DNA from 2 places in the Shewanella rhizosphaerae genome. Region 1 is predicted to be linked to the other one. Evidence: riboswitches for the same ligand, from Rfam matches in the RefSeq annotation. Region 1 holds a riboswitch; the other holds the start of a gene.
The links. A riboswitch is a leader RNA that binds a small molecule or an ion and turns the genes downstream of it on or off. The one in region 1 is predicted to bind cobalamin.

Region 1 (4,419 bases):
CGAGATGCCGGCGTTGATCACCTCGCGTCCGCTCATTGCTTGCAGCTGCGCAGGATAATCCATGCCAGGGCTGGCTCCCACGCCCTGAGTCAGGCTATCGCCAAAGGCAAGGATCCTGGCACTCCCCGGCAAGGGAGCAAGTGAGGGCCCGCCACTTGGCCAGAAGATGATGGCCAAGAGTAAAATAACGGGCACAAGCAACCACTTTAGTTTCATCCCACAGACTCCCAAATGATCTATGCCCTATGATGAACAGCAGGCAATAAAAAAGCCAGTCAGATCTGACTGGCTTTTAAGGCTAAAGCCGCGTTAGAAGCGGTAGCTGGCGGTCAGGCGCAGCGCCCGGCCTGTGCCAGGGTAATAACCGCTACCCCAGGTGCTGAAATACCCTGAGCTGACATACTCCTTGTCCAGCAGGTTATCGACCCGCAGGCTGGCCAGCCAGGCATCGCGGGAATAGTTGATGGCGATATTCGCCAGGGTATAGGCATCGAGCTTATCGCCTAAGTTGGCATTGTCGCCCTCCATGTAACGCTCACCCGTGTAGACCGCCTCGGCGAAGAGCTGCAGATGCTCATATACATCGTAGCTGACATAGCCACGACCTGAGTTCTTGGCTACCCAGGAGAGTGCCTTACCCTCGTTTAGTCCTTCGGTAAACTCGGCGTCTATGTAGTTGTATTCAAGCCCAAGCATTAGATCCTGAGTCGCCTGCCAATCCCAGTCTGCGCTTACCCCATAACGGCGTGAGGCATCAGCGTTCACGTTAGCGCCGGGGAAGCTGCCACCTGCAGGTGTCTCGGCGCTCGGGTCGAAGACGATCTCATCTTCGAGATCCAGTCGATAAGCACTCAGGCGCAGGGTATTGCGCTCGAGCAGCAGATCCCACCCCGCCTCGTAGGAGCGACCCGTCTGCGGCTTGAGCCCCTGAATGCTAGCCGGGGTATAGGCCTGCTCATCCACCTTGGCGAAACGGAAGTTATCGTCGGCCCGCAGGTAGAATCTATGTTGCTGGCTCGGGCGATAGTTGATGCCAAGCTCGAAGGCATGGGCATCCTGATCCAGATCTATCCCATTAGGGTAGGCACTGGCGTCCACCAGCTCATCTGTCACCTCGGCGTAACGACCGCCCACCACATAGCTGAAGCTCTCGGTGAGGGGCACGGTCGCCTGCAGATAGGCGCTGGCCAGCTTCTGCACATTGCTGCGATTACTAAATGTCGCCTCGCCGCGGCTAAGATCCAGGCCGGTCACCAGCTTGAGCTCGCCGTTATCCGTCTTGATGTTGCCCACGGCCTTAGGCTTAAACTCCAGCAGGGAGCGGGTATCGCGGCGGCTTGTGTTCCAGGTGCTTAGCCCGGTTGTTAGGGTGTCGCTGTAGTTAAGGTCGGCGCCCAGTGCCCAAGCATCATTCAGCTGGCGCTGATAGCCGGTGCGGGCCGCCGTGGTCATCTCATGTAGGTAGGCATCGATAAAGAGATCGCCCTGCTTCAGGTCACCCATTTGTCTTGGGTTTTGCTTGATCTGCTCGTCGGTCAGCGCAGCAGCCAGTTCGCGATGGTTGTCATAGTGACTCGCCTCGGCGAAGAACTGCTGCACCTCATCGTCATACTGCAGGCGTCCCAGCACTGAGCTGGTCTTGCTGGCATTGTGATCGCGATAGTTGTCGCTCTTGAGATGGTTGGCCGCGCCATAGAGGCGCCAGTTGTCGTTGATGGCGACCGACCCCTCGGCCTTGGCCTCAAGGGTGTCGAAGCTGCCGCCGGAGAGCTGCAGGCTGCCGCCGTTATCTTTCGGCGCCTTGGTGATAATGTTGATCACCCCGCCGACCGCCTGGTCACCATAGAGCACACCGGCGCTGCCTGAGAGGATCTCGATTCGCTCCACCTGATTGAGCCCGATGGCACTGATGCTCGGCGCGGCGATATCGATGTTATTGAGGCGACGACCATCGATCAGGATCAAGGTGTTGTTGACGGCCTGACTAGCACTGAAACCGCGCATGGCAAATACGGCACCCGAGTTTGAATCTGATACCTGAATGCCGCTCTGTCCGCGCAGCAGCTCGGTGAGGTTGGTGGCACCGCTAAGTTCGATGGCGGCGGCGTCGATCACATTGACGTTAGCCGCGATATTGATAGGGGTGTTTTCGGTGCGGCCGATAACCGTGATGGTTTCATCCACAGGCCCTGGGGTGCCCGAACTTTCCGCTAAGGCAGGAAAGCTCCCGACCAGACAGGCGCCAAGAAGTAGCGCAATTTTACTAGGTTGTGTACCCATTTTCCTTTAACTCCTAAAAGGGAAACAGGGCAAGGCGTCACGACTGGGCGCAGTCCATCAAACCGCCAGGGTCGCATTTCGAGATCTGCCCGCCGAAATCTCAAAATCACCTTAAGGGCCGGTCTCCGGACTGAGGCTAAGTCTAAACAAAAGGTTTAAACGACGAGCGTAGATTTTTTTAACGCCATGATGTTAAAGGCATGGCGCACCCAGCTCTCACCTATCACCGTTGCGGGGGCAGTGCCAGATTCTCACTGGCTTCCCGATTATCCCTTGCGCCATTTTGGCTAGGGCACCACATAAGGTTGACTAAATTAGGTCACGCTCTGTCTCATGGCAAGCCGCGGCTTATGTGCGGCGTTGAGGAGAGGCTCTCTCCCGCTCCTGTGACAGAACGCGGGCATTATAGACGTCTACACGTATAAATGTCTAATGCTCCCATGATGGCCCGAATAGGCATCTTCACCCAAGGGCTGTATTACTGCCTAAAAACAACAAAGGAGGCATAAGCCTCCTTCATCGCAGATAGAAAAAAATTACGCCTCGGCCAAAGCCTTAGGGTTTTCACCATATTCGTTGCCTTCTACGCTGTCTTGTACATAGAAGACGATCAGCACGATAGCGCCAATAAGCGGGATTAAACCTATTAGCTGCCACCAGCCCGAACGGCCGGTGTCGTGTAGGCGTCTGGCCGAGATAGCGAGAGTTGGGATAAGCAGTGCCAGCGAGAAGATACCGCTCAGCATATACAGACCTGTCACCACATCTATGGTTGCCGCCACGGCATAGAAGATGATGTAGAACAGGGTAAACATCCAAAATTCTTTGCGACGTGCACGACCGGTGAAATCAGCAAACTTCTTCAACGCACCAATAAAATATTCCATATAGTTCCCTTTGTTTACGTAAATTGACTGAAAAACTCCAATAAAAGAGGGGGCCATTCCTAAGCCCCCTATTGGATAAGTGTCATAATATATCAATAGTTTAAAAAATATAAATTGAATTTTAATGACAATCTTTTTTCACTCACAGGCGCGACTTCACCACCTTGCCACCTTTCATCACGAAGCCCACATCCAGCAGGGCCGAGATATCCTCCAGAGGGTTACCCTGGGTCGCGATAATATCCGCCTGCTTGCCGACACTCAGGGTGCCCAGGCTATCTGACATATTCACTAGCTCGGCGCCGTTGATGGTGGCCGAGATCAGCACATCTTTATTGTTCATGCCCGCCTGATTCATCAACACAGCCTCGCGCGCATTGGTGCCGTGGGCCGAGACGCCGCTGTCGGTACCATAGGCAATCTTGACCCCGGCCTTATAGGCGCGGGTAAAGTTAGCCGTCATATCGGCACCCACTCGCACCGCTTTCTGCTTGATGGCCGGCGACATGAAGTCAGACTCCTTGGCCATATGCACCACGGTATCGCCCGCCAACAGGGTGGGCACCAGGAAGGCGCCATTCTTCTTGAGCAGCTTGATGCTCTCCTTATCGGCGTAGCTGCCGTGCTCTATGCTATCGACCCCGGCGCGCAGGGCGGCGTTGATCCCCTCTGTCGCATGGGCATGGCTGGCCACCTTACGCCCCAGGGCATGAGCCGTCGCCACAATTTCTTTGATCTCATCATCGTTCATCTGCTGGCCCGTGCCCGTGTCGGTATCCGACAAGACGCCACCGGTGGAGGTGATCTTGATAACATCGGCACCAAACTTGATGGCGCGGCGGGTGGCGCGGCGACAGTCATAGGGGCCGTCGCAGATGGTCTTAGTGGTGAACTTATCCAGCAGATCTGGGCTCATGCCGTCCACATCGCCATGGCCGCCGGTCACCGACACCCCGCCTGAGGCGATGATCCGCGGCCCGTCTATCCACCCCTTAGCAATCGCGTCACGCAGGGCATACATCTGCTCCGGCTTGGCGCCGAGGTCTCTAACCGTGGTGAAGCCCGCCATCAGGGTCTTGTTGGCGAAATAGGCGCTCTGCATCGCCACATCGGCGTCTGACATCCTAAGGCGCTGGCTATCATTCTTGGGCCCCAGCTCACCTTGCAGATGCACATGCATATCCATCAACCCCGGCATCACAAAGCCCTGCTTGAGATCCACATACTTGGCGCCGGGCGCGACGGTCTCGAC
Region 2 (4,419 bases), 1.8 Mb from region 1:
GGGCAATTTACGGGCGCTATGCTTGATGACGGCGGCGCGGATCGCCTTGATATGGTCTGGCGTGGTGCCGCAGCAGCCGCCTATGATGTTGAGCAGGCCTTCCTCGGCCCAGGGGCCAATCACCTCGGCCATCTGCTCCGGGGTCTCGTCATAGCCGCCAAACTCGTTGGGCAGGCCGGCGTTGGGGTGCGCCGACACATAGCACTCGGCGATCTTCGACAGTTCCTCCACATAGGGGCGCAGCTCCTGTGGCCCCAAGGCGCAGTTGAGGCCGATGGAGAGCGGCTTCACGTGGCGCAGCGAATTATAGAAGGCTTCTGTAGTTTGGCCCGTCAGGGTGCGGCCCGAGGCATCGGTAATGGTGCCCGAGATCATCACGGGCAGGCGTTGGCCCAGTTGTTCGAACAATGTCTCGATGGCAAACAGCGCCGCCTTGGCATTGAGGGTATCGAAGATGGTCTCGACCATGATGATGTCCGCGCCGCCCTCGATAAGGGCCTGGGTCGACTCGATATAGGCTTCCACAAGGTCATCGAAATGGATATTACGATAGCCAGGGTCGTTCACATCCGGGCTGATAGAGCAGGTGCGGTTGGTGGGGCCGAGAACCCCGGCCACATAGCATTGACGGCCGGTTTCGGCGGCCACCTCATCACAGGCGGCGCGGGCGAGGCGAGCGCCTTCTAAGTTGATCTCCCGTGACAGCGACTGCATCTCATAGTCGGCCATGGCCACCTGAGTGGCGTTGAAGGTGTTGGTCTCTATGATGTCGGCGCCTGCCAGCAGGTAATCTCTGTGGATCTGCTTGATAAGCTCGGGTTGGGTCAGCACCAACAGGTCGTTGTTACCCTTGAGATCGCAGGGCCACTCGGCAAAGCGTTCGCCGCGAAAGTCGGCCTCCTCCAGTTTGTGGTTCTGGATCATGGTGCCCATGGCGCCGTCGAGGATCAAAATTTCCTTATCGAGCCGCGCGCGGATCGCGTCGTTAATCTGCCTTACGTTTCGAACAGGGGATTGGGTCGCCATAACTTTCACCTACTTCAACTGACCTATTGCCTAAACTGCCGCGTCTATCGATTTGACGTGCTATTTTTATTTTGGATGTATAAACGTATAGACGTCTATACTAATCGACTTATAATACCCAGGGCAAGTCAAATGAGTATAAGCTTAAATCTGGTTTGGCTTCGAGGAAGAATGGCGGCTAAGCCGCGTTCTCATGGCAAAAGGCTCTCCCCTTGAAAGTGGGTGAATCTGAAAGTTTTTCAAGGCCTTATTTATCTTTCATTGCCAAGGGATACTTCCAGAGAGTATCCTGCTAACCATCTAGATTTTAAAGGTTTAATGCTGCAGTTATGACGCAAACGACACTCTATTTGATGCGCCACGGCGAATGTGAAGGCGGCAATCTGCTGCGCGGCCATAGCGATCAACCTCTCACAGAGATAGGCTTCGCCCAGATGCAGCTGGCCTATGCCAAGCTGCCCCAGGCGGTGGACAGGGTGATCAGCTCGCCGCTCAAGCGTTGCCGTGTATTTGCCGAGCACCTCACCGCTAAGAATCAGGTGAAGGTGGCCCTGGATGCCGGGCTCAAGGAGATCTACTTCGGCCGCTGGGATGGCCAGCCTATCCCTGAGCTGCATGCCGATCATGGCGAGGAGTTGAGTGCCTATTGGCAAGACCCTTGGGCCAATCCGCTGCCCGAGGGGGAGCCCATGGCTGAGTTCGAGCGGCGTGTCGACGAGGTGGTCGAGCAGTTGGTGCATCAGCATTGCGGCGAGGCCTTGTTACTGCTCACTCACGGCGGCGTGATACGCCACCTGATGGCCAAGGCCCTGGGGGTAGAGCGCGCCGTGGGCTTCTATACCCGGCTGAGTTTGGACTACGGCAGCGTGGTCAAGATAAGTCACTATCGCGACAAGGCGGGGGAGGGCTACTGGCGTCTGCACTGGCATGACGCCGATTGAGTCTGTCCTTGTGTCTGCGGCAAAATTTAGCATAATAACCGGGCGCAGGGACCGCCTGCGCCGGGAGTATGGTGTCGAGATCGCCAAGGCGATAACTCGGACTTAATAGGGAATTGGGGAAGGCCTCGCGCCGCTAGCCCAAACTGTGCCCGCAACTGTGAGTGTGCCGCTAGGTCTAAGTCGACCGGTTTGCCACGAGTCAGGATACCTGCCTACTCTCCAACCACTATCTCAAGCGGGTGACTTGAGGGAGCCAATAGATGAAGAATACCTCGGGGCCGAGTCTGGTCCAAGGGCGAGGGCGCCTCGGCGCTGCTCCCCGGAGGGCGCGATCTTGAGCGCCCCTAGTCAGGCATCACAAACAGAATCACTCCTGTCTCACGGCGCCAGTGAAGGATCGAACCTAGGTGCAGGCGATGGCGCCTGCGCGCGCCCGGCGCTGTCGGTACGGGATCTCAGCTGGCGCTGCGGCGAGCGCGCCATCCTTTCTGGGGTCAAGTTGGATCTGCTAGAGGGTAAGATGCTGGGGATCATAGGCCCCAATGGCGCTGGTAAGTCCAGCCTGCTGCGCTGCCTCTATCGTTTCCTTACGCCTAGCAGCGGCGAGATCCAACTGTTTGGTCAGCCAATCGCCAGCCTGAGCGCCAGGGCCTTTGCCCGCGAGGTGGCCGTTGTGCTGCAAGACACGCCTCAGCATTTCGACATGACCACGGCCCAGCTGGTGGCATTGGGGCTTACGCCACATAAGGCCGCCTTCTCCATGACCACTAAGGCTGACCGCCTGGCGGTGAGTCAGGCCCTGGAGACAGTTGGGCTCAAGGATCGCGCCGGACAGACCTATGCCTCCCTGTCCGGGGGCGAGAAGCAGCGGGCGCTGATCGCCCGCGCCATAGTGCAGCAGCCTAAGCTGTTGATCCTCGATGAGCCCACCAATCACCTGGATATCCGCTATCAGATCCAGATCCTCGAGCTGCTCAAGGCCCTGGGGGTGACTGTGGTGATCTCGATTCACGACCTCAATCTCGCCAGCGCCCTGTGCGATCAGCTTTTGCTGCTGGATCAGGGCAAGGCGGTGGCTCAAGGCTCGCCCAAACAGGTGCTGAGCGAGGCGCAGATCGCCAGGGTGTTCGGCGTCTGCTGTCAGGTATCGTCCCATCCACAGCACGGCAACCCGCAGATTAACTATTTCTATGGCTATCACCTTCAAGATGGCGGTCAGAGTGCTCAGCACTGCAATGACTTGGGTGACCAGCCCCTTGAGGCGAAGGAGGCTAACCATGATGAGCGCTAGCCTGAGTCTGGGAAGAGGCTATAGTCCGCTGCAACACCTGGCCTTCGTCTGCCTGGGACTGCTGACCCTGGCGACTCCTGTGCTGGCGGTGAGCTTCGGCGCGGCGCAGATAGGCGTCGCCGAGGTGCTTGAGGTGCTGCTGGCCAAGCTGAGCGGCGCCGATCCCGGCGGCGTGACCGCAAGAATATTGATTGAGCTGCGCCTGCCACGCATCCTGCTGGCCTTCATTGCCGGCTTCGGCCTGGCGCTGGCGGGCGCCGTGTTGCAGACGGTGACTCGCAATCCCCTGGCCGACCCCTATCTGTTTGGCATCTCCTCGGGCGCCAGTCTGGGGGCGGTTGTGGTGATCACCCTGCTGGGCGGTGTCGGCGGCGCTTTGGCCAGTGTCGGCCTGCCGCTTGGCGCCTTTATCGGTGCCAGCCTGGCGGTGCTCATGGTGTTGGCCCTGTGCGGGCGGGATCTCAACACCCAGATAGAGCGCATGTTGCTCTCCGGGGTGGCGATCTCCTTCCTGTTTGGCGCGCTGGCCAGCCTGATGCTCTATTTCTCCGGGCCGCAATCGGCCGCCTCTGTGCTGTTCTGGAGCCTGGGCAGCTTTGCTAAGGCGAGCTGGCAGATGCTCTGGCTGCCCTGGCTGCTGGTGTTGGCGGCGAGCGCCATCTTGCTACTGCTTAAGCGGCAGATCCTCGCCATTCAGGCGGGGGATGAGACCGCCCATACCCTGGGCATTCGGGTGCAGCGCCTGCGTCTCGTCAGCCTGCTGCTCTGCTCGCTGATCACCGCCGTCCTGGTGGCCAACTGTGGCGGCATCGGCTTCGTCGGCCTGATGGTGCCCCACATGGTGCGGCTATTGCTGCCCGGGCGTTTCGCCCTGCTGCTGACGGCCCTGGTGGGCGGCCTGTTTATGATCTGGGTAGATGTGCTGGCGCGCTGCCTGCTCAGCTATCAGGAGCTGCCGGTGGGGATCATCACGGCTGTGATAGGCAGCCTCTTCTTCCTGTTTATCCTGGGCGGCAAGCGTGGCAACTAGCTTAGGTCCTCTGTGTATGGAAGGAGAAGCGTCAGGATGGAGAAGAGTATTGAACTGTGCCGAACTATGCCTGCAAAGAAGGTGTGGATTGGAAAGAATCGAGAACGAGGGCGAGCGATATGAGGTACCAG

Region 2: another riboswitch for cobalamin. It lies ahead of K0I63_RS03675 (ABC transporter ATP-binding protein); the one in region 1 lies ahead of K0I63_RS15515 (TonB-dependent receptor).

The regions. Positions count from the first base shown of each region.
Region 1 is NZ_CP080420.1:3,556,021-3,560,439, forward strand. Features, by position in the region: gene K0I63_RS15510 (arylesterase) at 1-216, opposite strand, end outside; gene K0I63_RS15515 (TonB-dependent receptor) at 310-2,280, opposite strand; cobalamin riboswitch at 2,380-2,596, opposite strand; gene K0I63_RS15520 (DUF805 domain-containing protein) at 2,817-3,167, opposite strand; gene K0I63_RS15525 (metal-dependent hydrolase family protein) at 3,310-4,419, opposite strand, start outside.
Region 2 is NZ_CP080420.1:810,717-815,135, forward strand. Features, by position in the region: gene metH (methionine synthase) at 1-1,026, opposite strand, end outside; gene K0I63_RS03670 (histidine phosphatase family protein) at 1,356-1,967, shown strand; cobalamin riboswitch at 2,019-2,197, shown strand; gene K0I63_RS03675 (ABC transporter ATP-binding protein) at 2,302-3,258, shown strand; gene K0I63_RS03680 (FecCD family ABC transporter permease) at 3,245-4,288, shown strand.